One region of the Nocardia sp. NPDC004604 genome, then DNA from elsewhere that is predicted to be linked to it. Evidence: riboswitches for the same ligand, from Rfam matches in the RefSeq annotation. Region 1 holds a riboswitch; the other holds the start of a gene.

Region 1 (14,436 bases):
GTGCCGCCGAAGCGACACACGCAGCATCGAGACGACCAGGGACAGCTCTATTACGAAGAGCTGATGGGCGAGGAAGGCTTTTCCGGCGATTCCTCGCTGCTCTATCACCGCGGTCTGCCGCCCGCCATCGTCGACTCGACGGTCTGGGAGTTGCCGGACCAGTCCCTGACCCCGAATCATCCACTACGCCATCGCCATCTGCGGCTGCACCAGCTGTTCCCCGGCGATACTCCGGCCGAAACCGATCCGGTCACCGGCCGACGGCTGCTGCTCGGGAATGCGGATGTGCGGATCTCCTATGTCGCGGCCAAGGGCGCCTCACCGCTGTACCGCAATGCGATCGGCGATGAGCTGGTGTACGTGGAATCCGGTGCCGCCGTTGTCGAAACGGTCTTCGGTACCATCCCCGCCCGACAGGGCGACCAGGTCCTGATTCCGCGGGCGACCACGCACCGCTGGCTACCGACCGGCCCGGAACCGCTGCGCGCGTATGTCATCGAGGCGGCCGGCCACATCACGCCACCCAAGCGCTATCTATCGAAATTCGGTCAGCTGCTGGAACATTCGCCGTACTGCGAGCGCGATCTACACGGCCCGTCGCAGCCGTTGATGGCCACCGGAACCGATATCGAGGTGCTGGTGAAACACCGTCCCGGCGGTCGCGTGGTCGGCACCCGGATGATCTACGCAACGCACCCCTTCGATGTGGTCGGCTGGGACGGCTGCCTGTATCCGCTCACCTTCAATATCTCCGATTTCGAACCGCTCACCGGCCGGGTGCACCAGCCGCCGCCCGCCCATCAGGCCTTCGAGGGCGTCAACTTCGTGGTGTGCAATTTCGTACCGCGCAAGGTCGACTACCACCCGCTATCGATTCCGGTGCCGTACTACCACTCCAATGTCGACAGCGACGAAATCATGTTCTACTGCGGCGGAAACTATGAGGCGCGTAGGGGTTCGGGCATCGGCCAGGGGTCGGTGTCGGTGCATCCCGGCGGCTATGCGCATGGTCCGCAGCCGGGCGCGTACGAGCGCAGTATCGGCATCGACTTCTTCGACGAACTCGCGGTCATGGTCGACACGTTCCGGCCGCTCGAACTCGGTGAGGGCGCGCTGGCCTGTGAGGATCCCGGATATGCGTGGACCTGGTCGGGTCGCGGACCACAGTCCGACGGACACCGGCGATCCGATCAGCGCCCGCACGCGGACCAGCGTCGTGGGCCCGCATGAAGACCCGCGTCGAAGTAGCCGACGACGACCTCTTCGGCCCCCGCAATCTCCCCTACGGGGTCTTCGCACCCGAGGGCGAGGATTTTCGCGTCGGCGTCCGGATCGGCGAGTACGTCATCGATCTGGCTGCGGCACTGGAGGATCCGGTATTCGCCGAGCCGAGCCTCAATGCCTTCATGGCGCAGGGACCGCGTCGTTGGCGCGAGGTGCGCAACCGGATCCGCGAGCTGATCGATACCGAATTGCCCACGGCCGCCGTGCACCTACTGCATGATGTGCGGACCGAACTGCCGGTGCAGATCGGCGATTACGTCGACTTCTACGCCAGCATCGACCATGCAACGAACCTCGGCAGACTGTTCCGTCCCGATTCCGAACCGCTGCTACCCAATTGGCGATATCTGCCGGTCGGATATCACGGACGCGCCGGCACCGTGGTGGTCTCCGGGACCGATATCGTGCGCCCGCGCGGCCAACGCCGAACACAATCCGGCACACCGGATTTCGGACCGTCACAGCGTCTCGATATCGAGGCGGAGCTCGGCTTCCTGGTCGGGGTCGGTTCCGAGCTGGGCACCCCCATCGATATCGACGAGTTCGCCGAGCACGTCTTCGGCGTCGCGCTGGTGAACGATTGGTCCGCACGCGATATCCAGGCCTGGGAGTATCAGCCGCTCGGCCCCTTCCTCGGCAAATCCTTCGCGACGTCGCTGTCGGCCTGGGTCACCCCGCTGGCCGCGTTGGAGGAGGCCCGCATACCGCTGCCGGAGCAAGTGCCCCAGCCGCTGCCCTATCTGCGGGGCAGCCAGCCATGGGGATTCGATATCGATCTGGCCGTGCGCTGGAACGGCCAAACCGTCGCGCACCCACCGTATGCCCGGATGTACTGGTCACCGGCGCAGATGCTGGCGCATCTCACCGCGAACGGCGCCGCCACCCGCACCGGCGACCTCTACGCCTCGGGCACCATCTCCGGACCTTCCCCCGACCAGCGCGGTTCGTTCATCGAATTGTCCTGGGGCGGAGCCGAACCCCTCACGGTGAACGGCCTGCACCGCACCTTCCTCGAGGATGGCGACGAGGTGGTCATCACCGCCTCGGCCCCGGGTCCGAATTCGCATCGCATCGGCCTCGGCGAGGTCCGCGGTCGCATCTGGCATGCCCGCACCGCACCATAACGCGATCCCACGCGTGCATTGTCGGGTGCCACGAGGGCAGGTCGAGTGGCGCATAGCTCGTGGCGACCTCGCACACGGTACGGCCTACGAGGTAGCCAATGGTTATGCGGCAAAGTACCGAGGTGGCGGGGTGAGGGACTGCGTAGGTTTGCGGAGTGATGCGGTGGACGGGTGGCTGCGTCGACTCGGACGCCGGCATCGACTTTCAGTCCAGGCAGAACTCATTGCCCTCCGGGTCGGTGAGCACGATGTGACCAGCGTCCAAGCCGCCCGGCTCGGTACGGCTGAGTCGCGTTGCACCGATCGCGACGAGTCGGGTTGCCTCGGCTTCCAACGCGGTCATCCGTTCGTCGCCGGTCAGTCCGGGCGCGGCGCGGATATCCAGGTGTACACGGTTCTTCGCGGTCTTCGGTTCGGGCACCTTCTGGAAGAACAGCCGCGGCCCCGAGCCATCGGGATCGAGGATGGCCGACCGGTCGTTGTGATGCTCCGGCGGTACGCCCCAGGCAGTCAACGCGGTCGTCCAATCCGGAAAGCCCGCGGGCGGCGGTTGCAGGTGATAGCCCAACGCCTCCGCCCAGAACGTCGCCTGCGCACCGGGATCGGCGCAGTCGTACGTCACCTGGAACTCCTTGCCCATCACGGCTCCAATCTGTCGGCGACCTGTTCGGCCTGGATTCAACCGGCATCTTCGCACCGACCGCTGACAAACTCCGCGTGAGCGAATAAGTCGGGCCCGATCCGCACGTTCGGATCGGGCCCGCTCACGTCCATAAGTGCGGCAAGGTCACCGCCGCGGACGAAACTACGAGACCACGGGCAGGTACACCTGGGCGCCGTGGTCGGCGAACTCGGCGGACTTCTCCGCCATCCCCGCCTCGATCGCTTCGGTTTCCGAAAGTCCCTGGCGCGCGGCGTATTCCCGGACGTCCGCGGAAATGCGCATGGAGCAGAACTTCGGTCCGCACATGGAGCAGAAGTGGGCGGTCTTGGCGGGTTCGGCGGGCAGGGTTTCGTCGTGGTACTCGCGGGCGGTATCCGGGTCCAGCGACAGCGCGAATTGGTCGCGCCAGCGGAATTCGAAGCGCGCCTTGGACAACTCGTTGTCCCGGTCCTGGGCGTGCGGGTGGCCCTTGGCGAGGTCGGCGGCGTGGGCGGCGATCTTGTAGGTGATCACGCCGACCTTGACATCGTCCCGGTTGGGCAGACCCAGATGCTCCTTGGGGGTGACATAGCAGAGCATCGCGGTACCGGCCTGGGCGATGATCGCGGCACCGATGGCCGAGGTGATGTGGTCGTAGGCGGGCGCAATATCGGTGGCGAGCGGGCCGAGGGTGTAGAACGGCGCCTCCTCGCACAACTCCTCTTCCAGCCGCACGTTCTCCACGATCTTGTGCATCGGCACGTGCCCCGGACCCTCGATCATCACCTGCACGCCATGGGATTTCGCGATCTTGGTCAGCTCGCCGAGGGTGCGCAGCTCGGCGAACTGCGCCTCGTCATTGGCGTCGGCGATGGAGCCGGGACGCAGGCCGTCACCGAGGGAGAAGGTCACGTCGTAGCGCGCCAGGATCTCGCAGAGTTCGGCGAAGTTGGTGTACAGGAACGATTCCTGGTGGTGCGCCAAACACCATGCGGCCATGATGGATCCGCCGCGCGAGACGATGCCGGTGACCCGCTTGGCGGTCAGCGGCACATAGCGCAGCAGCACACCGGCGTGCACGGTCATATAGTCGACGCCCTGCTCGCACTGCTCGATCACGGTGTCGCGGTAGATCTCCCAGGTGAGTGCGGTCGGATCGCCGTTCACCTTCTCCAGCGCCTGATAGATCGGCACGGTGCCGACCGGGACCGGGGAGTTGCGCAGAATCCACTCGCGGGTCTCGTGGATGTTCTTGCCGGTGGACAGATCCATAATGGTGTCCGCGCCCCAGCGGGTGGCCCACACCATCTTCTCGACCTCCTCCGCGATCGAGGAGGAGACGGCCGAGTTGCCGATATTGGCATTGATCTTCACCAGGAACTTCTTGCCGATAATGGTCGGCTCCAGCTCCGGATGCTTGTGGTTGGCCGGGATGACGGCGCGGCCGGCGGCGACCTCGTCGCGCACGAGCTCGGCGCGCACGCCCTCGCGCGCGGCGATAAAACGCATCTCGGGGGTGATGATGCCCTGACGTGCCCAGGCCAGCTGGGTCGGCGGACCGTCGACCTCGGGCTCGGCCCAGCCGTCGCGCAGCTTGGGCAGCCCCGCGTCCAGGTCGATGGTCGCCGCCTCGTCGGTGTACGGGCCCGAGGTGTCATAGACGTCGAAGTGCTCGCCATTGGTCAGATTGATCCGACGCACCGGAATGCGCAGGTCATCGACCTGCTGGTAGTGCTTGACGCTGCCTTCGATCGGACCGGTGGTCACGGAGTCGACAGGAGCGGAGCCTGCGGAGCGACCCGCGGACGCAGTTGTGCCCATTTGATTTCCTCCCTACGCCAGCATTACCTGGTCAGGTTCATACGGTCGACGGCCCTGAACGCCCGAATTGGGCTAGCCGTCCTCTCAGCCCGCTGGTGCGAGCCCCCGTTGGGTGTGAAATTTTCCCGCCCGACGATACCTTTCCACGTCCGCATCCCGCCCGGCGATCGGAGGAACATACAGCGAAGCGCGGGACGGGCGAGGGCGCGCCGGTAGATTCGACAAGGTGAAATTCACCCTGGAGGTAGATCTGGATGTCCTGCCCGAGGGCGTCCGAGCACCTGCCGATCTCGCCGATGAGCTCGGTCGCATCCTGCGCTACTGGGGCGGCAACGTAAAGCACTACCAGCTGATCGAGGGCGACGGTTCGGCCATCTACAACTCCGGATACCGCGAGGTCGGCTCCTGGCAGATCAGCTGATTCTCAGTAGGACTGGAGTTCGATAAGTGCGCCTTCCGGATCGCGCAGATGCGCGGTCCGCAGATTCGGCCCCCACTCCGGACGATCCACCGCCCCGGCGACCAGCGTCGCGCCGTTGCGCAGACACAGCGCGACACCGGCGTCGACATCGGCCACTCGGCACACGAACATCACCGCGTCCTGCGCGGGCGCCGGGGTGACCGGCAGATCGGTGGTGCCAGCGACCTGGGCCATGGCAGCGCGGTCGAAGAGCACCAGGACTGCCTGGTCGTCCACATCCCAGTTCGCGTACGGGCCCGCGGCGGTGCCCTTGATCAGCTTCGCGCCGACCAGCTCCGGGAGGACGGCGCGGTAGAACTCGAAGCATTCGGCGAAGCGGGTGACGAGCAGTCTCGGGTACAGGGCGTCCACGATATCTCCTATTTAGTAGGTGCCCACCTATCGTAGGACCGGCCCTATAATTTGTCGCATGGAATTCGCGCGGGCCCTGCCGCCGAGCCTGCTCGGGCTCGACACCTACCTGCTGTCACGTGTCGGCAAGGTCGCGCGCGGCCGATTCGCCGAGCGGCTCGCGGCGCGCGGACTTCGGTTGTGGCATATGGCCGTACTCGCCGCGCTGGCTGATTTCGGCCCGCATGTGCAGCGCGATCTGGGGATCCGGCTCGATATCCATCCCAGCGATGTGGCGAAGATCGTCGATGAATTGGCCAGCGCCGGTCACGTCGAACGCACCCGCGATCCCGCCGATCGCCGCAGAATGTCGGTGCGGATCACCAGGTCCGGCCGGACGGCACTGCGGGCGCTGGACAAGGAGGCCGGGCAAGTGCGCGAGGAAATCCTCGCACCGCTCAGCCGGGAGGAACGAATCATGTTGTCGGACATGCTGCGTCGACTGTTCGAGCACACCCACCCGGACGCCGTCGCGGATTGACACCGGGCACCGGTACGCGTGGGGGCCCGGCCACAGTGGATTCAACCGGGATCGCGCCGCGACACGCGCCACCGCGGCACACGCGCCACCGCGGCCGATGGGCACTACGCCGACACCGCAGGCCCACAGGCACAACACCCACACCGCAGCCCCACAGGCACAACACCCGCCCGATCCCGGTGTGATCGAGCGGGCGTCGCACCGCATCAGACCGCGGTCTGCTTCTCCGACGCAACCGGTGCCGGCCCGCCTTGCGCAGCCGGTTCAACAGCCTTGCCGCGCAGCGGAACTTCCTCGATGAACCAGGAGATCACGAAGCCGAGCGCACAGATCACCGAGGCGGCCAGGAAGACATTCCCGACGCCGGAGGCAAAGGCGGCCAGATATCCGGGACCGTCGGCGGGCGCATGCCCCTGAAGTGCCCTGGTGAACAGGGATCCGAAGGCCGCGACACCGATTGATCCGCCGAGGGTGCGGAACAGGGTGACCGCGCCGGATGCCGCGCCGATATACGATATCTCCACGCTGTTCTGCGCGATGGCGGTGGACAGCTGCATCGAGAAGCCGAGTCCGGCTCCCATCAGCGCCATCGCGAATCCCGTTGCCAGCCGCCCGGTTTCGGCATCGACGGTGGCCAGCAGTACGGCACCCGCGGTGAGGAACACCCCGCCGAGAATGAAGAAGATCTTGTACTTTCCGGTGGCGGTCATCCGCTTGCCGACGATCTGGGACACGATGAGCAAGGGGATCATCATCGGCAGCAGCAGCAATCCGGAGTTGGCCGCCGAGGCACCCTGCACCGTCTGCTGGAACAGCGGCAGATACAGCACCGATCCGAACATGATCACGCCACCGACCAGAGCCGTCAGCGCGGCCAGGGTCAGATTGCGGGCACGGAAGATCTCCAGCGGAATCACCGGATCGGCGGCCCGGCGCTCGATGACGAGGAATGCGGCAAGAGCGGCCACCGCGAGCACGGCGAGTCCGATGATCCGGGCCGAGAGCCAGGCATAGTCGACACCGCCCCAGGTCGCGATCAGCACCAGCGCGGCGATCGCGACGGCGAGCGTGCAGATGCCCGTGTAGTCGATGGTCACCTTCCTGCGCGCGACCGGAAGCTCGAGCCGCCACCACGACCAGGCGAAGGCCACCAGGCCCAGCGGGATATTGATGTAGAAGGCCCACCGCCAGTCGAGTCCGTCGGTGATAACACCGCCGAGCAGCGGTCCGCCGATGGTGCCGATGGCCATCGTGGTGGCGGTCATGCCCTGGTACTTCCCGCGTTCGCGCGGCGGGACCAGCGCGCCGATGACGGCGAACGCGGTGACGGCGATACCGCCCGCGCCGAGCCCCTGCAGTGCGCGGAATCCGATCAGCGCCGACATCGACCACGATGCACCCGCCAGCACCGAACCGATCAGGAATACGCCGATAGCGCTGAGGAATACGGTCTTTCGGCTGTAGAGGTCGCCGAGCTTCGCCCATACCGGCGTCGAGATCGCCGATAGCAGGGTGTACGCGGTCACCACCCAGGCAACCTGGGACAGTCCGCCCAATTCACGCACGATCGTCGGCATCGCGGTGCCGACGATCGCGTTGTCCAGCATTGCCAGCAACATCGCCAGCAGCACCCCGGCCAGCACCAATCGGATCGATCGCGTTGGCGCGGTTCTCATTTCGGTCATTTCTGCGGACATGACCGCTCACCTCCTTCGGACTTGTCATCGGCAATCCCGAGCCGACCGATCCAGAAAAGCATAGCCGCTACAAAAGTACAACTGCTCCGACTTTGGTGCAGATAGCCAAATCGAGTAGGGTCGGCAATATGACCGCGACGACCGGACGCCGTGAGCGCAAGAAGGCCCAGACGCGCCAGGCCCTGGCCGACGCCGCGATGCAGCTGTTCACCGAACGCGGCTATGACAATGTCGGCGTCCGGGAGGTCGCCGAGGCGGCAGACGTATCACTGAGCACGCTGTTCAAACATTTCCCCAGCAAGGAATCGTTGGTCTTCGACCTGGACGCAGATGTCGAGGCCGATCTGGTCGCGGCCGTCCGCGATCGCCCCTCGGGACAACCGGTCATGCACGCGCTGCGCGACTATCTGATGCGCAGTCGCACCGCGCGCAGCGATGATCCCGGCATCGTCGCCTTCCATCGCCTCATCGACTCGACGCCAGCACTGCGCGAATACGCACACCAAATGCTGCTGCGGCACGAGTCCGCGCTGGCGGCCGCGATCGCCGAGGCGACCGGCAAACCGGATGGCGATCTCGCCGCCGCGGGATTGGCCCACTTCGCCCTGGAAAGCTCCAAAGTCGCCAGTACACGGGAGGATCCGCCGCGCGCGCTCCGGGAGCTGTTCGACCTGCTCGAACACGGCTGGGGCACGGACGCCGCAGGTCAGTGACTTCCGGTGACCCGAAATCCGTTGGGCACCAACCACATCGCAAGCACATTCAGTTCGCGACAATGCCCGCCGAAAGGCATGGCGTAGCAGCCGGTGCCACATCGAACGCGTGTCGCGCGGCGATACGCCGTTACGGAACGACCGACATCGAGCAGTAGGTCGGGCGAGGCGAGTTGACGGCGCCCAGCCGGAGCGCTCGACCGCAGAACCGCCGACGATCGAACCGATGGCCGGCCCGCCCCAGCCGCCGCGGACCAGATAGGGCGGACCGGCTCCGCATATTCCGACTCCACACCGACACGCTCCGAGTCAAGGCTCTGCACCTCCGCACTTGCGGCAGCAATCCCACAGACATCGTGCGCTCCGCTGATCCATCGGCATCCAGCCAGCATTCGTCGCATCTCAGCTAACGGAAAGCCACTGAGGCGATCAGGGGTAGCGGCAGAGGGAAATCCACGCATCGGCAGCAATCGGTTGACGCACAGATCTAGCGCTGCTAGATTCTCTATCAACGCTAAAACCAAGAACGGAAGCCATCATGATCACCACCGCCATTCAGGTCATCGCCATCGCCTCGGTCCTCGCGAACGCCGTCGTCTACGGCACCGACGCCTGCTTCGCGCTGATCACGCGTTCGGTGTACGACAAGCTGGACGACCGGACCGTGACCACCTCGGCTGGCTGGGGCCACTACTACGGCGATCGCCGGATGCCGATCGTCGGCATCGGCGGTGTGGTGACCGCCGTCGCGGCAACGCTGCTCGCGGCCATCGGCGGTCACGTCTCGGCGGCGATCGCGGCGGGTATTGCCGTCATCGCGCTGGTGACCTGGCTCGGGATCTATGTTCGGGTCGCGAAGCCGGTGAACACCCAGCAGACGGCCGCCGCGAAATCCGGCATCATCCCATCGAATGCGCGTGCGCTGCAGGATAAGTGGAACAGCGTCATCAACGGCCGGGTCGCCCTTCAGTTCATCGCCGTCGGCGCACTCTGCGCCGCCATCGCCCTTGCCTGACGCTCCTCATCGAAACCCTGTGTCGAACGCACATCGGATGTGCGCTCGACACAGGGTTTCGCTGGTATATGGCCATCTCGAAATGCGTTGCCTAGCGGATGATCTGGTCGATCAGCAGGCGCGCGGCCCGGTCGGTGCGTTCGACGTCACCGGTGATCAGCCGATCCTGAATAATGCCGCGTAGACCCGAAATCAATAGCGTGGCAACGGCTTCCGGATCGTCAATGGTGGTATCGATCCGGCACAGCGCATCGGTGAGTGTGCCGATGAAGGTCGCGATCGCGGCATTCGCGTATTCGCCATAGGGGCTCCCCGGCGCACACGCCGCGCCCAGTACTTGCAGCAGCACGCGCACACTCGTCGTGGCCTCCCCCGCGATATTCACCGAGCAGAATGCGCCGAGCCGCTCGCGCAGCGCCGCCGCATCGGTGACATCGGCGAAGATGGCGGGGATATCCGGGCGCTGCGTAGTGAGCGCCTGGACCAGCAGCTCCTCCTTGGTTTTGAAGTAGTGGATCAGCATGCGGGAGCTGGTGCCGAGTTCGGCGGCGAGCGGGCGCAGCGACAGATCGCCGAGGCCGTGTTCGGCGATGTATTCGACGACACCAGCCAGCAGATCGGCGCGTTTCGCGTGGTCGAGGGGGCGGGCCATGAGTTGACTGTAGCGATTGGTACAGGTATCCATGACATCGTGACTGTAACAATCGCTTCAGAAACTCGGCCGTCGGTCGTGGTCACTGCGGTCGCCGCGACCACATCGATTGCCGATGACATCGACGCGACCTGGTCCGGCCTGCTCGCCGGACGCAGTGGTATCGGCAGACTCACCGACGATTTCGTCGCCGAATATGATCTGCCGGTCCGCATCGGCGGCAAGTTGACCTCGCATCCGGGCGCCGAACTCACCCGCGTCGAACAGCGACGCCACTCCTATGTCGAGCAGATGGCCCTGGTGCTCGGCCGCCAGGTGTGGCGCAATGCAGGCACACCCGAGGTCGAGGGCGAACGGCTCGCGGTGGTCATCGGCACCGGCCTCGGCGGTGGCGATGCGCTGATCAATGCCGTCGACTCGATGCGCGACGGCGGCTATCGCAAGGTGTCGCCGATGTCGGTGCCGATGGTGATGCCGAACGGCCCGGCCGCCACGGTCGGCCTCGAGATCGGCGCAAAGGCCGGGGTCTTCGCGCCGGTCTCGGCCTGTTCGTCCGGTTCGGAGGCGATCGCGCACGCGTGGCGGCTGATCAGCACCGGCGAGGCCGATGTCGTGGTCGCGGGCGGCGTCGAGGGTCATATCGATGCGGTGCCGATCGCGAGTTTCGCGATGATGCGTGCGATGAGCACCCGCAATGACGAACCGGAGCGGGCGTCGCGGCCGTTCGATCGGGATCGGGACGGCTTCGTCTTCGGCGAGGCCGGAGCATTGCTGGTGCTGGAATCCGAGCGGCATGCGCGGGCGCGCGGCGCGCGGATCCATGGGCGCGTACTCGGCGCGGGGATTACCTCCGACGCCTACCACATCGTCGCCTCGGAGCCGGACGGCATCGGTGCGGCCCGTGCCATGCGCAAGGCGATAAGCACTGCCGGACTTCAGGTTTCGGATATTCAGCACGTCAATGCGCATGCCACCTCGACATCGATCGGCGATGCGTCGGAGGCCAATGCCATCACCGCCGTCACACCCGAGGCATCGGTCTACGCACCCAAATCCGCACTCGGCCATTCGATCGGCGCGGTCGGGGCGCTCGAATCCATCCTCACCATGCTGACGCTGCGCGACCAGATCGTCCCGCCCACACTGAATCTCGACAATCGCGATCTGGAGATCGACCTCGATATCGTCGCGGGCGCGCCCCGCGAGCAGCGCATCGACTTCGCCCTCAATAACTCCTTCGGCTTCGGCGGCCACAATGTCGCCCTCGCCTTCGGCCGGGCGTAGTGACGCCCAGCCGGTTACCCGGGAGTAGCGTCGTAGCAGAATCGTTAACCGGACGAACAATTCGCCGGGCAGCTTTGATGGGACAACGACGTGGCCGACGCTTTCTACACACCGGATCCGACGAATCCGAATCGGTTCGTCTCGACCGAGCTCACCCGCGGTCCGTGGTCACCGGACGCCCAGCACGCCGGACCGCCCTCCGCGCTGCTCGGGTATGCGATCGAGCGCTGTGAGCCGCGGGCCGGATTCCAGGTCGGGCGGGTCGCGGTGGAGATTCTCGGCCCGATTCCGCTGGAGCCGCTGACGGTGGCGGCGCGGGTGGCCCGCCCCGGCCGCAGCGTCGAACTGATCGAGGCGACCCTGTCCACCGATCGCGGGCCGGTGCTGCGGGCAAATGCCTGGCGCTTCAAACTCGCCGAGCCGGAACTCGAACTGCCCGAACAGATTCTGCCGACCGGTGCGCGCCCCGGCCCCGATCAGGGTGCGCCGTCCCCGTTTCCCTCGGATCAGCCGGTCGGCTTCCACACCGGCATCGACTACCGCTTCGTCACCGGCTCATTCGCCGAACCCGGCCCGGCGATCTGCTGGATCCGGCTGCGGTATCCGATCGTCGCCGGAACCATCCCCAGTCCACTGGAACGCACACTCGCGGCGGCGGATTCGGGCAATGGCGTCAGCTCGGTGCTGGACTGGTCCCGATACCTGTTCATCAATACCGATCTCACGGTCACCCTGCACCGGCAGCCGGTCGGCGAATGGGTCTGCCTGGACGCCGTCACCTATCCGCAACCACACGGCATCGGCCTGGCGGAGTCGGCACTGTTCGATGAAAAGGGCCCACTCGGCCGCAGCACCCAAACTCTGTTCCTCGGACCGCGCTAGCGTCCGCGCGGGCCGAAGTTCGCGGCCTGCGAGATGCTCGGCGCACGCCGTCGAGTGGGATTGCGCGGCAGCTGAGACTGCGGCCGCACGGCACAAACTTCGCAGGTAGAGACCACCGGTCGACCTGTTGCTGAGCAATCGCCGCATGTGAAACCATAAATGTGATTCGGTCGACCCAAGAACTCTGATGACTGGACACCCGGCAGCAAACCGCGCACCGCGGACACCGGGCCCGGCGACCGACACCACTCGCGCAATGGTTTCCGGTCCGGGTCTTGCTGGTTTATGTGCCCTGCTCGGGCTGCTTCCGGTCGCGCCGCTGCCGGCCTGGGCATACGCGCCGGGACCTTTCCGAATCTGGTTCTGGAGGCCAGCGCGCAGGGCCCCGGACGCGGGAAGGAGTTGAACCCGATGCGTTTCCGACTGAACCCGGACCAACTCGCCGCGGCCCTGTCCATCGCTGAGGTGCAGCCGGGGCCGCGCTCCACGCTGCCGATGCAGACCCCGCCGACCGACCCAGCGGCGGCGCTGCAGGACACCGGACTGCTCGAAGATGACGGCCGACTCATCGGACCGACGATGCGAGCGTTGCGAATCGCCGCAGATCCCGCCCGCACCGTCGTCATCACCGCCAACCGCGCCGGACAGGCCAACTGGAAGTCGGCGCTGCTGCTGCACGGGGACGAAAACGACACCTTCGTCATGCAGGCCGGGACCGGCAATGACGGCTTCGATTTCGCCGTCGTGCCCACGCTCGCCCAGGCCACCGTGCTGGTGGACGAACTGCTCGATCTCACCTCCTACGGCCCCGGAGCCTCATCGCCCCCCATCGACCTCGATCTCATCGCGTTCGCCGCCCTGCTCGCCGCCACCGACACGGCGCAAGAGGCCCGCCTGGCCGGGGTCCTGGGTCGAAAGGTCACACCCGGACCGCCCGAACTGCGGGCGCTCGAACTGGAGGAGCAACTCGCCAAGGGGCTCGCCAGCGGCGACACCCGTTGGGCCCTGCCCGCCGCCCAGGGGGCCGCACCGGTGTCACTCGCGGCCGCGGCCGGTCGGATGACCGAGGGGCTGGCCAGGCTGGCCCTGCTGGGCCTGGTCCGACTGGAGGCGCTCGGCAGCTACCGATTCACCCATGCCGGGACCGCGGTGGCGCGGACGTTCGGTCAGCTATTGACGACGGGGAGCATTGCCGTGTTCACCGGTGCCGCAGCGGAACGGACCGCACTCGCCCATTTCACGGTGTTCCGATCGACGTTCACGACGCGGTTCGCGTTCTGGAGCGAGCTGGCGGCGCGAAACCCGCGCGTGGAATTGTTCGAGACCACAGCGGAAGTCGCACTGCGTCTGGTGCACGACGTGCTCGATCCTGCCGTGGTCACGTTCGCCGGTGGCACAGCGGCATTCGACGCGGCCTCCGCCCCAACGGAGGCCGTACCGGTGGTCGAGCGCGGTGGCGCAGCGGCGTGGTATCCGACCCACCAGGTGCCCGATAACGGCATGTCCGCCTGGGCCACACCCGACCCGTCCCAACCACCCGTCGCCCACATCGATCCCGGCGTCGAACTCCAGATCCTCGAACGCGCCGGCGACTGGGCACATATCGCCTGCAACAACGGCTGGACCGGCTGGGTCGACGGCCGCGCCGTCGAACCCCTCGCGGCCCCCGCCGCAGCACCCTGGTACCCCACCCACCGGGTACCCGAGGGCGGAATGGCCGCGTGGGCTTCGCCGGATCCGAGATTCGGACCCATCACCAGCATTGATCCCGGCGTCGAACTCCAGATCCTCGAACGCGCCGGGGACTGGGCACATATCGCCTGCAATAACGGCTGGACCGCATGGGTCGATGGCCGCGCGATCCAACCCCTGACACTGCCCCCCACCGCGCCAACGACATCCACCGACAACAGGCGAGTCTGATGTCTCGGCACGAGTCGGACAGGGCGTGAAATGGCAAGGGGCCGAA
Region 2 (14,436 bases), on a different contig from region 1:
CCGCGCAGGCTTCGGGCGAGATGCGAGGCGATATCACCTGGCAGGACGTGGCTTTCCTGCTCGCAGGAGTCTCGACCGACTCGCACACCATCGGCCTGTCGGCCGACAGCGGCCAGTGGAGCCGCAACCTGCGGGTTGTCCTCGACGGACTCAGAGACCGCGCGAACCGGCACGACGATGGATACCGCTGACATCCTGAGACGGCACAGCCGCGCTCGCTGATCTCCGGGTTCGATCCCGATCAGTCGCTATGCGCCACCGGGTGTCGCCTGGTGGACCGGCACGGTGAGCATGGCGACGATCATGTCGATGATTTCGACAGTATCGCTGTCCGGGTCCGCGGTGCGCACGCCCGCTTCCAGCGCGCGTTCATAGTCGGCGATCAAGGCGAACATCACCGTTGCCATGGTTTCCAGGCGTTGGCGGCGTCGGCGGGGTGGGAGTTGCGCGAGGGCCGCGTCGAGGCGGGTGGCGATGATGCGCACGGCGGCGCGGTCGGCACCGGCGAGGCGGCGGGCGTCGGCGACCACGGGGTGGGCGCGCACCACTTCGAGGAAGCGACCGTAATGGGTGATCCGCGGTGTGCCGATGAGTTCGAGGATGGGTGCGGTGAGCATGGCGACCAGTGTGCGGATCTCGTGTGCGGTGCCGTCGGCCTCGTGCTGGGCGAGCAGACCCATGCGGCGGTCCTCGAGCCAGTTCATGCGGCGTTCGACAATGGCCTCGATCAGCCCGCCGCGGGAGTCGAAGTAGTAGTGCACCGCTGAGTTGTTGCGCTGACCCGCGGCCGCCGCGATATCGCGCAGCGGGACGTCCACGCCGCGTTCGGCGATGAGTCGTTCGCCCGCGTCGAGCAGCGCGGCACGCGGATCCTCGGTGGCCATGTCAGAACTGTACTAAATCCGGGTATTGACGATGTTAAGCATCAGTGATTAATTGGTCGTGCGTACCGGCTGTTTTTGCGAATCCGACGAGCCACTGGGCGGAGTTGAGGTGATCCGATGACCATCGCGCGGGGTCCGATCTTCCAGCTGTGCTGGGTGGTGCGCGATATCGATGCGGCCCGACGGGAGTACACCGAGCGCTATGGCGTCGCCGAGTGGTTCACCATCCCGGATGTGCACTTCGGGCCGCAGGCATGTGAATTGCGCGGCGCGCCAGCCGATTACACGATCACCGTGGCGCTGGGATATGCGGGCGGGCAGCAATTGGAGCTGATCGAGCCGAAATCCGGGATCAGCCTGTACTCCGAGCATCTGGATACGGTGGGGCCGGGACTGCATCACATCGCGTGGGTGCCCGAGGACTATGACGCGGCGCTGGCCGAGGCGAGGACGAACGGGGCGGAAATCCTCGCGCGGGGTGCGTTCGAGGGTGTCGGAATGGAATTCACCTATCTCGATGGCGGTGCGCTCGGTTCGACCGTTGAGCTCATGCGGTTGTCGGCGGATATGAAGGCGATGTTCGATTACCTGATCCCGGAGGGTTATTCGAATCCATGGGCCTAGGAATCGAACTCCCCCAGCTCATTACCGGCCCGGTCGAATGGGACGCCATCGCGGATGTGATCGTGGTCGGCTTCGGGATCGCGGGAGCGTGCGCGGCGATCAGCGCGGCCGAAGCGGGCGCGCGGGTACTGCTGCTGGAGCGCAGCGGCACAGCGGGCGGGGCGTCGGCGACGACCGCGTACAACACCGCGGCGGCCGAAGGACGTGATCCCGAATTCGGCAAGCATCCCGACTGGCTGACCCCGTTGACCGAAGGCCCGTGGGGTGCCTTCGATCTCACGCCGGGCCGGGCCACCTACGTCGGATTCACTCTCGGCGGAGTGTGTACCTCCGTCGACGGTGCGGTGCTGCGCGCCGACGGGTCGGTGGTCTCCGGGCTGTACGCGGCGGGCGCCTGCGCCTCGAATCTGGCACAGGACAGTTCCGGCTATGCCAGCGGGACGTGTCTCGGCGAGGGGTCCTACTTCGGGCGCCGCGCCGGTGCGCATGCGGCTGGCATATCGGGGGCGGCACCGAACAGGGCGCACCGCGCCGAAAGTACCGGGATGGAAGGCAATTGACATGCGATTCACCTATGCCGAGACAATGACGGATCCGACCTACTATGTGCCGCTGGCACAGGCCGCGGAGGCGGCCGGATATACGTCGATGACGATTGCCGACAGCGTGGCCTATCCGAAGGAATCCGACGCGACCTACCCGTATACCCCCGACGGCAGTCGGGAGTTCTTGGAGGACAAGCCGTTCATCGAGGCATTCGTGCTGTCGGCGGCCATTGCGGCGGCCACCACGACACTGCGCCTGACCCCGTTCGTGGTGAAGCTGCCCATCCGTCCGCCGGTGCTGGTGGCCAAACAGGCCGCCTCGATCGCGGCGTTGAGCGGCAACCGGTTCGGTTTCGGCGTCGGTATCAGCCCGTGGCCGGATGATTTCGAGATCATGGGTGTGCCGTTCGAACATCGCGGCGCACGCATGGACGAATGCATCGATATCGTGCGCGGTCTCACCGCGGGCGGCTACTTCGAATTCCATGGGAAGTACTACGATCTGCCGCCCATCAAGATCAGCCCGGTGCCCACCGAGCCGATCCCGATCCTCATCGGCGGACACAGCGGCCCGGCCTTGCGGCGCGCGGCCCAGCGCGGCGATGGCTGGATGCACGCGGGCGGTGACCCGGCCGAATTGGACCGGCTGCTCGCAAAACTCGAAACCCTGCGCGCCGAATACGGCACCCGCAAGGACTTCGAGGTGCACGTCATCTCGCTGGACGGATTCACCGTGGACGGCGTGAAACGGTTGGAGGACAAGGGTGTCACCGATGTGATCGTGGGCTTCCGCTATCCGTATACGACCGAACCCGATACCGAATCGCTGGACACCAAGATCGCGCACCTGTCGCGGTTCGCGGAGAAGGTCATCGCGAAAACGAGCTGATACGGCGCTATGCCGCAAGCGCTGCGGCGGCTGCGGCGAGCGTCTGGCTTCGGTAGCCGCCGCCGAAGAGCACGACGTGCACCAGCAGCGGGTGCAGTTGATGCAGGGGGATGCGGGCGCGCCAGCCGTCGGCCAGCGGGTGGGTTTCGTGGTAGGCGCCGCGGATTCGGTCCAGATGCGGTGCACCGAACAGGGCGAGCATCGCGAGATCGGTTTCGCGGTGACCGCCGTGGGCGGCGGGGTCGATGAGCAGTGCGCGGTCGGTGGTCCACAGCAGGTTGCCGGACCACAGGTCACCGTGGATGCGGCTGGGCGGTTCGCTCGGGCCCGCCAGGGTTTCGATCTCGTCGATGACGCGCTCCAGCAGGCGGATGCCATCGCGGCCGAGGTCGGCGGCGACGCGCGGAAGGTACGGGGCGAGGCGACGGTCGGCGTACCAGCGTGCCCATGCGCCGTCGAATCGGGTGTTGTCCAGCGGCAGGTCGGCGATCCAACCTGTCCAGGGCGCGCCGAACGATCCCGGCGAATTCGCGTGCAGCGCAGCGAGATCGCGGCCGAAACGTTCCGCGACGGCCGTCGTCGGGGCGGCTCGGGACAGCCACGGCAGCACCAGCATCCGGTCGTCGACCGCGAGCACTTCGGGCACCAGTTCGGGCACCCCGACTGCGAGCCACCGCAGCCCCGCCGCCTCCGCCCGGAACACCTGCGCCCGATCGAGCGCGGCCTTGACGAAGACTTCCCGGCCATCGGCGAGTGCGGCCCGATGCAGCGTCCACGAATGACTCGACCCCACATCGGTCACCGCGCGCACCGGGACGCCGAGCAACTCCGCGAGCCGCGCCGACTGCTTCACCTGCACACCTGGCCTGCTCTCAACTCGTTCCCCGCCCGAACTCCCGGTTCCGATGCGTCGTGTTACGCACCGGGAATCAGTTCCACCGGACCTCGTTCGCGCCAAGGCGCCTGCGCCCGTACCGCCCGAGCGACTCCCAGTCCCGCGCCGTAGTTTTCGGATACGTCGGAATGGTCTTCGACTTCACCAGCACCTGGGATCGTATGTGACTGCATCCCATGCGTTCCCACGATTCGATCGGCGCGCCGGATCATCGGGATGCCGCGGTGAGGCGCTTCTTGGTTTCCTCGTCGGCGGGGAAGAACGATTCGACCGCCAGTTCAGCGACGGTGACGTTCATCGGGGTGCCGAAAACGGTGGTGACGCTGATGAACGACAGTTCGTGATCCTCGTGACGCAGGCGCAGCGGCACCACCGCTTGGTCGGGTTCGGGCAGCGCGAGATCTACTTCGCCGCCCGGATATCGGCGCAGTTCGTCACGGAGCTCGATCAGTTCCGGCGCGCCGGTGACCTCGATTTGGCGGGCCAGGCGCTCGAAAATGTGGCCGCGCCATTCGGCGAGGTTGATGATGCGGCTGGCCATACCGTCGGGATGCAGGCTCAGGCGCAGCGCGTTCACCGGTGCGGTGAGCAGCTTCGAATCGATACCCGCCAACAGCAGTGCGACACCGGCATTGGCGTCGATCATGTTCCAGCCCTGGTCGATGGCCAGCGCCGGATAGGGTTCATGTCCGGCGAGGATCTGGCGCATCGCGCCGCGCACCGCATCCATCGCAGGGGTATCCAGGTCGGGTTCGGCGTAGGCCGGAGCGTAACCGGCCGCGAGCAGCAGCCGGTTGCGTTCGCGCAACGGGATTTCCAACTGCTCGCACAGGTGCACGACCATGGTGCGGCTCGGATTCGCGCGACCCGTTTCGATGAAACTCAGATGGCGCGCGGAGGTTTCGGCGCGCCCCGCTAATTCCAGTTGGCTGAGCCTGCGCTCGAGCCGCCAGTGGCGCAACAGGTCACCGGCTGTCTGCGTACTCACCCTGCCGATCCTACGAACCGCACGGCTCAGAAACGATTACCCCGCGGGTAATAGTCGACGCCGCGATCACGACCTCGCGAGCGATCTCGGCGGGAGCTATACCCCGAGGACCGCGACGGCAGGGACGAGACTCAGAACCGCCAGCGGGTCGCACCGCCCGGCTCCACCGTCGACAGGGCGGTCGCGGTGCGCGCGGTCACGCGGTAGACGTGCCACGGCGGCGGGCCCGCAGAAGGGGCACTGTAGGCGGCGGTGAGCGCTCGGCCGGTGTCGTCCACGCGGGCGGGCCAACCCGCACCGACATAGCGCTGCGCCATATCGGCGACCAGCGTGGTGTCGGTGACCTGGGTTGCGGTGCCATCGAGCACCAGGTCGAACTCACGGGTCGATACGCTCACCGAACAGCGCGGATCGCGGGCCAAATTGCGGCCCTTGCGCGTGCGTGCGCCGGTCACGAACCAGAAGGTGCCCTCGACCCACAGCGCGCCGACAGCGGTCACATGCGGGCTGCCGTCGGGGTTGATCGTGGTCAGCCAGCAGGTGTGCCGGTCCGGGCCATTGCTGCCAGGGCCTTGTTCGATTCCGACGTCGAGCCGTTTTCGAATATCGGCCCAGTCGAGCGGCGGCAACTCGTACAGGTCTGCGAGATTGGTTGCGTCCATATCGGTAGGACGATCCGGATATCGGAAATTCATCGACGCTGGCCATCGCGATCGACGCGCACACCGCGCGCAGTAAACTCCAGGAATGGACGCGGCCTCGCCGACTGTTGGCGTGGAGGAGGAGTTCCTGCTGGCGGAGCCGATCAGTGGCGCCCCCAGCCCGCGCAATGTCGAAGTTGCGACGGCCGCGGCCGAGATCGGGATCGATCTGCAGTTGGAGCTGACGCGCTGTCAGGTCGAAACCAATACCGCGGTGCACACCCAGACCTCGGAATTGCTCGATGAATTGCGTCGACTGCGCACAGCTGTCGCGGGTTGCGCGGAAAAGCATGGTGCGCGCCTGCTCGCCGTCGCGGTGCCGCCCGCCGTGCCGGACGCTTTTCCGGTCACCGACACCCCCCGCTACCAGCGCATCGAGCGCAATTTCGGCATGCTCGCACATGAGCAGGGATTATGCGGCTGCCATGTACATGTCGGGGTGCCGAATCGAGAAACCGCCGTGCAGGTCGGGAATTATCTGCGACCCTGGCTGCCGGTATTGCTGGCACTGACGGCCAATTCCCCGATCTACCGCGCCACCGATACCGGATACGCCAGTTGGCGCAGCATTATGTGGCGACGCTGGCCCAGCGCCGGTCCCCCACCCTTTTTCGACTCCATCGCGGACTACGACGATATGGTCGAGATGATGCTGGCCAGCGGCAGCATTCTCGATACCGCGATGGTGTACTGGGACGTTCGGCCCTCGGCGACATTTCCTACCGTCGAGGTGCGCGTCAGCGATGTGCCGGCGACCGTCGAGGAGACGGCGCTATTGGCCACGCTGATTCGCGCCGGGGTCGTGATGGCACAGCAGGACCGGCGGCCCCCGCCGCGGGTATCCGCAGAACTCTTGCGCGCCGCGTATTGGAAGGCCGCCCGGTCCGGCCTGGACGGCGCTGGCCTCGACACCCTGACCGGGCGTCCCTTTCCGAACCGCACACTGCTCGCTCGGTTGATCGACTATGTCAGCCCGGCACTCGAGCAGTCCGGCGACCTGGACTTCGTCGCCGATACCGTCGAGGCGGTCGTGGCGCGCGGCAACGGTGCCCGCCGCCAACGCGCCGCGCTGCACGCGCACAACGATGTCATCGATGTCATCGACACCCTCGCCGCCGCAACCCTCGAAGGCTGTTACTGAGACTGAGACATGCCGAAGACCGGGCGCAGTCCACCGTCGCGGATGGCCTGAACGGCGACCAGCGCCAATAGCGTCGCGCCGGTCACCAGGTGCTCGATCGCGTCCGTCACATGGCTCGGGAAGCTGAAGACCAGCACACGGTGCGAGAACAGCGCCCACACTCCGACCGCAATTCCGCCACCCGACCCGGCGATCACGCAGTACCAGGCCGACCACGATTTGCGGGTCGCGGCTATCAGCGCGGGCCCGAACAGCAATAGCCCGGCCACCGCGTGCCAGCCGTTGTAGTCCATGCCGAGCACCGGTGTCGCCGGAGCGTGTTCACCGAGTTCGAAACTGGGTTCGGCGATCCACCCCGCGATCGCCCACGCGATATGCACCGCACCGAGCACGAAGACAGCCCACTGCAGAAAACTCCACTGCACCAACGCAATTCGACGCTCGACTACCGACTGTGCCCGCATCGCACCCTCCCGATATCTTCTACTACATAGCGTAGTTGATATAGCCGTCCCGGGAAAGGGATGCGCGTGCTTCGATGGAGATATGCCCCTGCTCGTCGGCACCTCGGGTTGGCAGTACCACGACTGGCGCGGCGTCCTGTATCCGGCGGAACTGCCGCAGCGGCTGTGGCTGGAGTTCTACGCCGCGGGATTCGCGACCGTCGAGAGCAACAGCGTCTTCTATCGACTGCCGAGCACCGAAACCTTCGCGTCATGGCAGGACCGGACACCGCCCGGATTCTGTTTCGCGGTCAAGGCCAGTCGCTTTCTCACCCATATCAAGCGGCTGCGCGAACCCGAGGAACCCGTCGCGCGGCTGTTGGAGCACGCATCCGGACTGGGCGCGAAGCTGGGCCCGGTGCTGCTGCAACTCCCACCGACGCTGCGCGCCGATCCGGCACTGCTCGACACCTGTCTGCGCTGTTTTCCAACCGACACGCGGGTCACCGTCGAACCCCGACACGAGTCCTGGTGGATTCCGGAAGTCCGTGCCGTACTTGCCGAATGCGGTGCCGCGCTGTGCTGGGCCGACGCCGATTCCCGCCCGGTCACTCCGCTGTGGCGCACAACGGACTGGGGCTATCTGCGACTGCACTCCGGACGCGCGACACCGCCACCGCGCTACGGCCGCACAGCACTCACGAGTTGGGCGCGCCGCCTGGCCGACACCTGGTCGGACCGCGAAGACGTCTTCGTCTACTTCAACAATGACCCGGGCGGCGCCGCGGTCCACGATGCGGTCGCCTTCGCGCACATCGCGAAAGCAACCGTCACCCGTACCCCGGACCTCGCGCAACCAGCAAGCGCGGCAGCGGGTTTCAGCCGACCAGGGTATTCATAATGGTGCCCGCACTGGATGCGATGACGCCGCCGAGCATCGCTCCGGCGAGCATCTTCGGCGACTCCAGGGTGTTATTGCTCCACTTCTCCCACGCGAACCGCCCGCCCGCGTAGGTGATGCCGCAGACGCCCGATAGCATCACCAGCCAGGTCAGGTAGCGGACCATCTGGAGAATCTTGTCCGAGTTGGGCGGGGCCTCCGGCGTCGGATTGTCGATTTGGGCCAGTACGGTCTCATGCACAGCGATCAGGATCATGGCGCGTCTCACTCCAGGGTCGGCGGGCGATGAGCAGCAGATAACCGGGCGATAACCAGATCGGTAGCGACAGTATGGACGCTCTCCGCAGCTTTCGTGGGCGGACCGCGGAACCTGTCTGGAATGTCCGAAGGCCGAGCCGGGCGCAGCCGCGGGCAGGTGTAACATTTCGCCCGAACAAACCCCAGCGCGGGAGCTCGGGCACGGCCGGGCTGAGAGGGCGGACCCCACGCTTCGCCGACCGCATGAACCTGTCCGGGTAATTCCGGCGTAGGGAGAGCGGTACCGGGATGTCTGCATCCACCCTTGATCGATCCGAGCGGCGCGAAGCTCCGCTGACCCTGGACCAGCCCGCACCGAAGGTGCTCTCGTTCTGGGATCAGAGCGCATTCTGGGCGAACCTCGGCGTCAGCCTGATCGCCTTCTCCGGCGCCTACACCGTGCTCGCGCCGAATACCGATGGCGCGGCCCAGATCTCCATCGCCGCAGGCATTCTCGCGATGATCATCGGAACTGTCGTCGGCGGACTCATGCTCGGCCTGGCCGCGGTGCCGGGCGCGAAAACCGGCAAACCCGCAATGATGTTGCTGCGCGGACTGTTCGGCGCCAAGCTCAGCTATCTGCCGACGGTGCTCAATATCGCCCAGCTGATCGGATGGGGCACCTTCGAGCTGATCGTCATCGGCGATGCGGCCGAGGAGTTGTTCCACGGTGGGCCGCACTGGGTTTACGTGGTCGCCGCGGGAGTGCTGACGACCGTATTGACGATCTGGCCCCTTGGCTCGGTGCGGATGCTGCGCCGATTCGTGACCGCCGGTGTGGTGATCGCGCTGATCTGGTTCTACATCCAGTTCGTGCGGGCCGGCCTGCCCGACCTCACCACCAACCCGGGTCCCACCGGCGACGGGCCGTTCGGCGTCGACTGGAACCTGTTCTGGATCGCCACCGACGCGGCGCTGGCCGTGTCCATCTCCTGGGTCCCGGTCGCCGCCGACTACACCCGGCATTCCCGCAGCACCGGTGCAGCATTCGGCGCGGCCAGTGGGGCGTATGCGGTCACCCAGATCGTCGCGTATGTATTGGGACTGTTCGCGCTGGCACTCGCCTCCAGCGACGGCGGGGTGTACTCGCCGTTCCTGAATGTGAGCCTCGGCGCGGTGTTCTTCTTCATCTTCGTCTTTCGTGAGGCCGACCAGTCGTTCGCGAATGTGTACTCCACGGCCGTCTCGATCCAGAACCTCGCGCCACGGGTCGATCGGCGCGTGCTGTCGATCGGTCTCGGCGTCCTGATCACACTGTTGGCGCTGCGGCTGAATATGGCGAACTACTTCGGTTTCCTGGGTCTGATCGGATCGGTGTTCGTGCCACTGCTCGGGGTCCTGGTCGCGGACTTCTTCCTGCGCGCGAAGGGACAGTGGAATACCGAGGCGAACGCCCCCTCGCGCTGGGGCATGGTTTTCGCATGGCTGGTGGGACTTTCGGTGTACCAGCTGATCAACCCGGGTGACGCAGGCGTGTGGACGCACTTCTGGGTGGACGTGCAGGAGAAGGTGCACTTCACCAAGCAGGCGTGGATGAGTGCGTCGCTGTTGTCGTTCCTGGCCGCGGTGGTGGTCGCCTGGTTGCTCGGACGGCTTGCGGTATTGCGTAAATCCGCCTAGCAACGCCGAATTCGCTGGGGCCCATTGCGGCTCTGCTGATCTCATGCGATGGCGGTTGACGCGTCGTTGATCTCGTTGCGACGCAAAACTTTCCGATCACGCAATCTTGCGTGCCCCGCAAGTTTGCGTATCGTGAATGGTGTGGCATTCGTACTCGGGTTGCGCGAACGCAAGAAGCTGGCGACTCGAGAGGCGCTGGGGTTCGCGGCGCTGCGGCTGGCGGTCGCGCACGGGCTCGACAATGTGCTGGTCGAGGACATCGCGGCGGCGGCGGGCGTCTCGCCACGCACATTCAACAACTACTTCGCCAGTAAATACGAGGCCGTCTGTTCGGTGGCGGTGGATCGGGCACGGCGGATCGCGGACGGACTGCACGATCGTCCGGCGGCCGAATCGCTGTGGCCCGCCGTCATTCACGCGGTACTCGCCGAATTCCGCGATGACGAACTGCCCGATCCGGCCTGGATCCGCGGCATTCGGCTGATCACCACCGAGCCCGCACTGCAGGGCGAATATCTCAAGGCGCAAGCCGTCATCCAAGAGGCCATCGCGACGGCCATTGCCGAACGCACCGGCCGCGACCCGCATTCCGATATGTTCCCGCGGATCATGGCCGGCGCCATGGCGACGGCACTGCAGGTCGGTATCGACCGTTGGGTCGATACCGACCCGCCCACCGCGGCACTGCCCGTCATCCGGGAAGCGCTGCGGCAACTGTCCTTCCTACCAGGAGCCTTTCCCATGGACGTCCCTACCGATCACACCCTCACCGTCCCCGGCGCCACACTCCACTACGAGATCCGCGGCACCGGTCCCCTGCTGCTGCTCATCCCCGGCGGCAACGGCGACGCCGGAACCTTCGGCCAGATCGCCGAACAACTCGCCGACCGCTACACCGTGGTCTCCTACGATCGGCGCGGCTTCTCCCGCAGTCCCGAGGACGGTGCGATCGACCATCGCGTCGAACTCGACGGCGCCGATGCCGCGGCCCTGCTCACCCACCTCGGCGACCAGCCCGCCGCGGTACTCGGCAGCAGTTCCGGCGCCATCGTCGCACTCGAACTGCTCACCGCCCATCCCGAACTCGTGCATACCCTCATCGCACACGAACCGCCGCTGGCCACCGTGCTCCCCGATGCCGACAAGTGGCTCGCCTTCTTCGAAGAGGTCTATCGCATCAGCAAGTCGGAGGGGTACCTCGCCGCATTGACCCACTTCGCAGTGGGTGTCGGGCTGCACCGGCCGCAAAACGACCCGACCGAGGAACCCAGCCCCGAGGTCGCGGCGATGGCCGAGCGCATCCAGCAGAACATGATGTTCTGGATGGAGCACGAAATGCGTCAGTACATCCGCTACACACCGGATCTCGACGCGCTGCGCGCCGCGGCGGACAAGCTGGTCCTCGCCGTCGGTCACGACTCCAAGGACACCTTCCCCGCCCTGCCCAACGCCGTGCTCAGCGAAAGCCTCGGACTCGACATCCTGGAATTCGCGGGCGACCACGTCGGATACAACTCCGCCGCCGAAGACTTCGCGACCCGACTCGATACGCTGCTCACCGAGCGCGCGCACTGACTTCTTCATGCGCGGCGCGCGTGCCCGCCGAACCAGATCACTCGCAACTATCGTCGACGCCATGGCTGGTCACACACCCCTACAGGTCGCGGTATGCGGACCACGTGACTGCACCGACACCGAGGCCGGATGGGCCAAGGAGGTCGGGCGACTGCTCGCGACCGCCGGTGCCACCGTGCTCTGCGGCGGCGGCACCGGCGTCATGGCCGCGGTGGCCGCGGGTGCCGCCCGCGCGGGCGGTCTCGTCATCGGTATCCGCCCCGACACCGACCGCTCCGCCGCCTGCCCCGGCCTATCCGCCATCCTCTACACAAATATGGGCGAGGCCCGCAATGCCATCCTCATCCACTCCGCCGACGCCGTCATCGTGATCGGCGGCTCCTGGGGCACCCTCTCCGAACTCGCCTTCGCGCGCCACCGCGATGGCATCCCCGTCGTCTCTCTCGGTGGCTGGCAACTCCACGATGCCGCCGGAAACCCCATAGCGGCAGCACAACTCGCCGCCGATCCGACCGACGCCGTCCATCGCGCGCTCAATTAGGCACGGGCGACCCTCGACGTCTTGGCTCGCCATACTCGGTGACCATAGATCCGCTATCGCCCAAGTGGAACCATTCGCCGAAAGGCTCGGCGTGGACCGCCTTCCGGGCCCGGGGCGACCACTTCGGCCGGGGTGAAGCCGAACCGAGCGTGCAGGATCAGGGCAGGATGGGCGCCGAATCCGGGTGATTCGTCCGCCGCAACGCGACATTCCGGTCTCGCGCACGACTGGGACGCGCAATGAGCACGACCTAACGGGCGTTCGCGCGGGACAGGTTCCATCCCTGCCACGTATCTTCTTCGAGGCGACGGCGGATCGCGCCGAGCACTTCACTGCGCTGCGGTTCGGGAAGTCGCTCGACGGCCGGGACGATATCGGGTGAGAGCCCCCTCAGATAGGCCGTGTCGAGGTTCTTTCCGTGCTGCCAGCGATCGATATTCCGCTCCGCGACAATGCCTTCCGGATTGAGGATGGACAGGACGAACAGGGTCGCCATGGCCGTGCCGATGGCGGCGCGCGGCACCCAGGTGCCGTTCAGTCGGAGCGCGGCCGCGATCATCAGCAGGTAGACCAGGCCCAGCCAAAGTTCGCAGACCTCGACCAGCAATCGCATGACGGTGAAACCGTAGGCCTGCTGGTAGGTCCACATGCGGCCGAGCGCGGAGGCGACGATGATCAGTGACAGCACGCTGATCGCGCAGAGCAGGATCCGCAGCCAGGCCCGATCCGCAGCGCAGTCCCGTGCGGCCCAACGCAAGACCAGGGCGATGACGGCCAGCGTGAGCACGGTGACGATCGAGAGCTGCCAGAATCCGCTGCGTGCGTATTCGGCGTAGGTCAAGTTCGTGGTGCGCTGCACATAGGCGTCGCCACCGAACAACGCGACGAATTGGACGATGACGAAGACCGCGAACAGCACCGTCAGCGCGCCGACCGGCAACGCCCACTCCAACCGCCGCAGGCTGCCGCCCCTCGATTCCCCTGTCGCCGCGGCACGCGGACCCGCCAGCAAATACATCGCCCCGATGCTGCCGAACCCGACTGCGACGAACGTGAAAATCCACCGCATCACCGATTCCGCGTCGACCTGGGGTGTCACCGCCGAGAGCAGCTTCGCAAAAGTCGCATCGGCACCACCCAGCAGAGGCACGAAAACTGCCAACAACGCCAGCGTCACCGCCACCGACATCCCGGCCCGCCACGACCGCCGTGCCGTACCGTCACCGATCCGGCCGAACGCCGAATACACCCAGGGAATGCCCGAAATCGACTCGATCGGCACCGCGATCACGTCATACCAGGCCCCATGCACCGACCGCCGCCCGACAACCGCCAACGACCCGGCCACCCCCGCCCCCACCACGCACAACGCGAACAACCACCCTGCACCCCGAACAGCCCCCACCCCTAGCAATACCAACGCCAACGCCACCCACCAAACCCGCCCCCAATTCCCCTGGAGCACACCAAATCCCACTCCAGCCTTTGCTTCAGCCCGATCCACTCCCCCATCGACACCGTCAGATCGACGACTCCCGGTCACCGCCGAGGCCGACCGCCCGGTATCTCCCTCCGCCCCGTCAGCAGCAAGCAACGACAATTCGCCCGAGTCGGACAAATCCGCTGTCCGCGGGGTGCCACCGCCGGCCCCAGCCACCTGCGCAGGACTTGCATCACCCTGATCCGACTCCGCACCAATACCTTCGGACCGCAGTTCACCGCCATCACCAGCAGCGCTCGACCATCGAGCACTCGGATCGGCCCAATCCGCCGCCGCATCGACACCTTCCGGCCGAACCCGACCGCTGACAGTCGCCGAGAAAGCGGTAGATGATGGCTCCGCCGGTGCCAACGGATCCGGTATCGGCGCGGTTGCCCCGGCAGTATCGCGCGCTGCGGCAGCCCGGCGTGCGCGGCGATCCACCGTGAATACCGCGGTTGCGGCGACCGAACCGGCCAGTAGCCAACCGATTCCAGGGCGATCCAGTGGAATCAGCGCTGCGCCCGCGAGTCCGGCGATTCCCGCGGCGGGTAGTACACCCGGCGGGCAGGCGATGCGCCGCAATCGCGACACCGGCGCCACCCAAGGGGTTGGCATATCAGATCGGGATCCGGGTGGAAACGGCCGCATGGGTGGCATCGGCGCCAGCGGTCGCGACGCACTCGGCGACGGATGCAACGCACTGGGTGGCGCACCCACCGACCAGGCCGACACGGCCTCCCACGGATTCGGCACACTTGGCGACGCACTCACCGACCAGGCCGATTCAGCCACGGTCGAAACCGATGCGCTCGAAGAAGCACCCACCGCGTTCGGCGAAGTGCCCGCGGGCGCGCTCGACGACGAGTCCGGAGTTTGCGGCACGACCTCGGGCGCATCCGATTCCGTTCG

Evidence for each region. A riboswitch is a leader RNA that binds a small molecule or an ion and turns the genes downstream of it on or off. The one in region 1 is predicted to bind thiamine pyrophosphate.
Region 2: linked by a shared signal. The riboswitch ahead of ABZW16_RS22320 (cytosine permease) and the one ahead of thiC (phosphomethylpyrimidine synthase ThiC) in region 1 are both predicted to bind thiamine pyrophosphate.

What each region holds. Positions count from the first base shown of each region.
Region 1 is NZ_JBEXLC010000029.1:16,679-31,114, reverse strand. Features, by position in the region: gene ABZW16_RS13480 (homogentisate 1,2-dioxygenase domain-containing protein) at 1-1,230, shown strand, start outside; gene fahA (fumarylacetoacetase) at 1,227-2,408, shown strand; gene ABZW16_RS13470 (VOC family protein) at 2,614-3,048, opposite strand; gene thiC (phosphomethylpyrimidine synthase ThiC) at 3,214-4,872, opposite strand; TPP riboswitch at 4,865-4,991, opposite strand; gene ABZW16_RS13460 (hypothetical protein) at 5,099-5,293, shown strand; gene ABZW16_RS13455 (VOC family protein) at 5,297-5,704, opposite strand; gene ABZW16_RS13450 (MarR family transcriptional regulator) at 5,763-6,224, shown strand; gene ABZW16_RS13445 (MDR family MFS transporter) at 6,431-7,921, opposite strand; gene ABZW16_RS13440 (helix-turn-helix domain-containing protein) at 8,050-8,634, shown strand; gene ABZW16_RS13435 (DUF1772 domain-containing protein) at 9,173-9,649, shown strand; gene ABZW16_RS13430 (TetR/AcrR family transcriptional regulator) at 9,741-10,301, opposite strand; gene ABZW16_RS13425 (KasA/KasB family beta-ketoacyl-ACP synthase) at 10,341-11,585, shown strand; gene ABZW16_RS13420 (thioesterase family protein) at 11,676-12,467, shown strand; gene ABZW16_RS13415 (SH3 domain-containing protein) at 12,879-14,390, shown strand.
Region 2 is NZ_JBEXLC010000061.1:21,052-35,487, forward strand. Features, by position in the region: gene ABZW16_RS22260 (TetR/AcrR family transcriptional regulator) at 1-191, shown strand, start outside; gene ABZW16_RS22265 (TetR family transcriptional regulator) at 249-884, opposite strand; gene ABZW16_RS22270 (VOC family protein) at 1,002-1,508, shown strand; partial or broken gene ABZW16_RS22275 (FAD-dependent oxidoreductase) at 1,547-2,068, shown strand; gene ABZW16_RS22280 (TIGR03619 family F420-dependent LLM class oxidoreductase) at 2,070-2,942, shown strand; gene ABZW16_RS22285 (fructosamine kinase family protein) at 2,950-3,795, opposite strand; gene ABZW16_RS22290 (helix-turn-helix transcriptional regulator) at 4,046-4,825, opposite strand; gene ABZW16_RS22295 (pyridoxamine 5'-phosphate oxidase family protein) at 4,957-5,487, opposite strand; gene ABZW16_RS22300 (glutamate--cysteine ligase) at 5,573-6,667, shown strand; gene ABZW16_RS22305 (DUF4383 domain-containing protein) at 6,661-7,131, opposite strand; gene ABZW16_RS22310 (DUF72 domain-containing protein) at 7,214-8,011, shown strand; gene ABZW16_RS22315 (hypothetical protein) at 7,989-8,267, opposite strand; TPP riboswitch at 8,447-8,563, shown strand; gene ABZW16_RS22320 (cytosine permease) at 8,558-9,928, shown strand; gene ABZW16_RS22325 (alpha/beta fold hydrolase) at 10,070-11,503, shown strand; gene ABZW16_RS22330 (LOG family protein) at 11,565-12,044, shown strand; gene ABZW16_RS22335 (DUF4173 domain-containing protein) at 12,295-14,184, opposite strand; gene ABZW16_RS22340 (hypothetical protein) at 14,174-14,436, shown strand, end outside.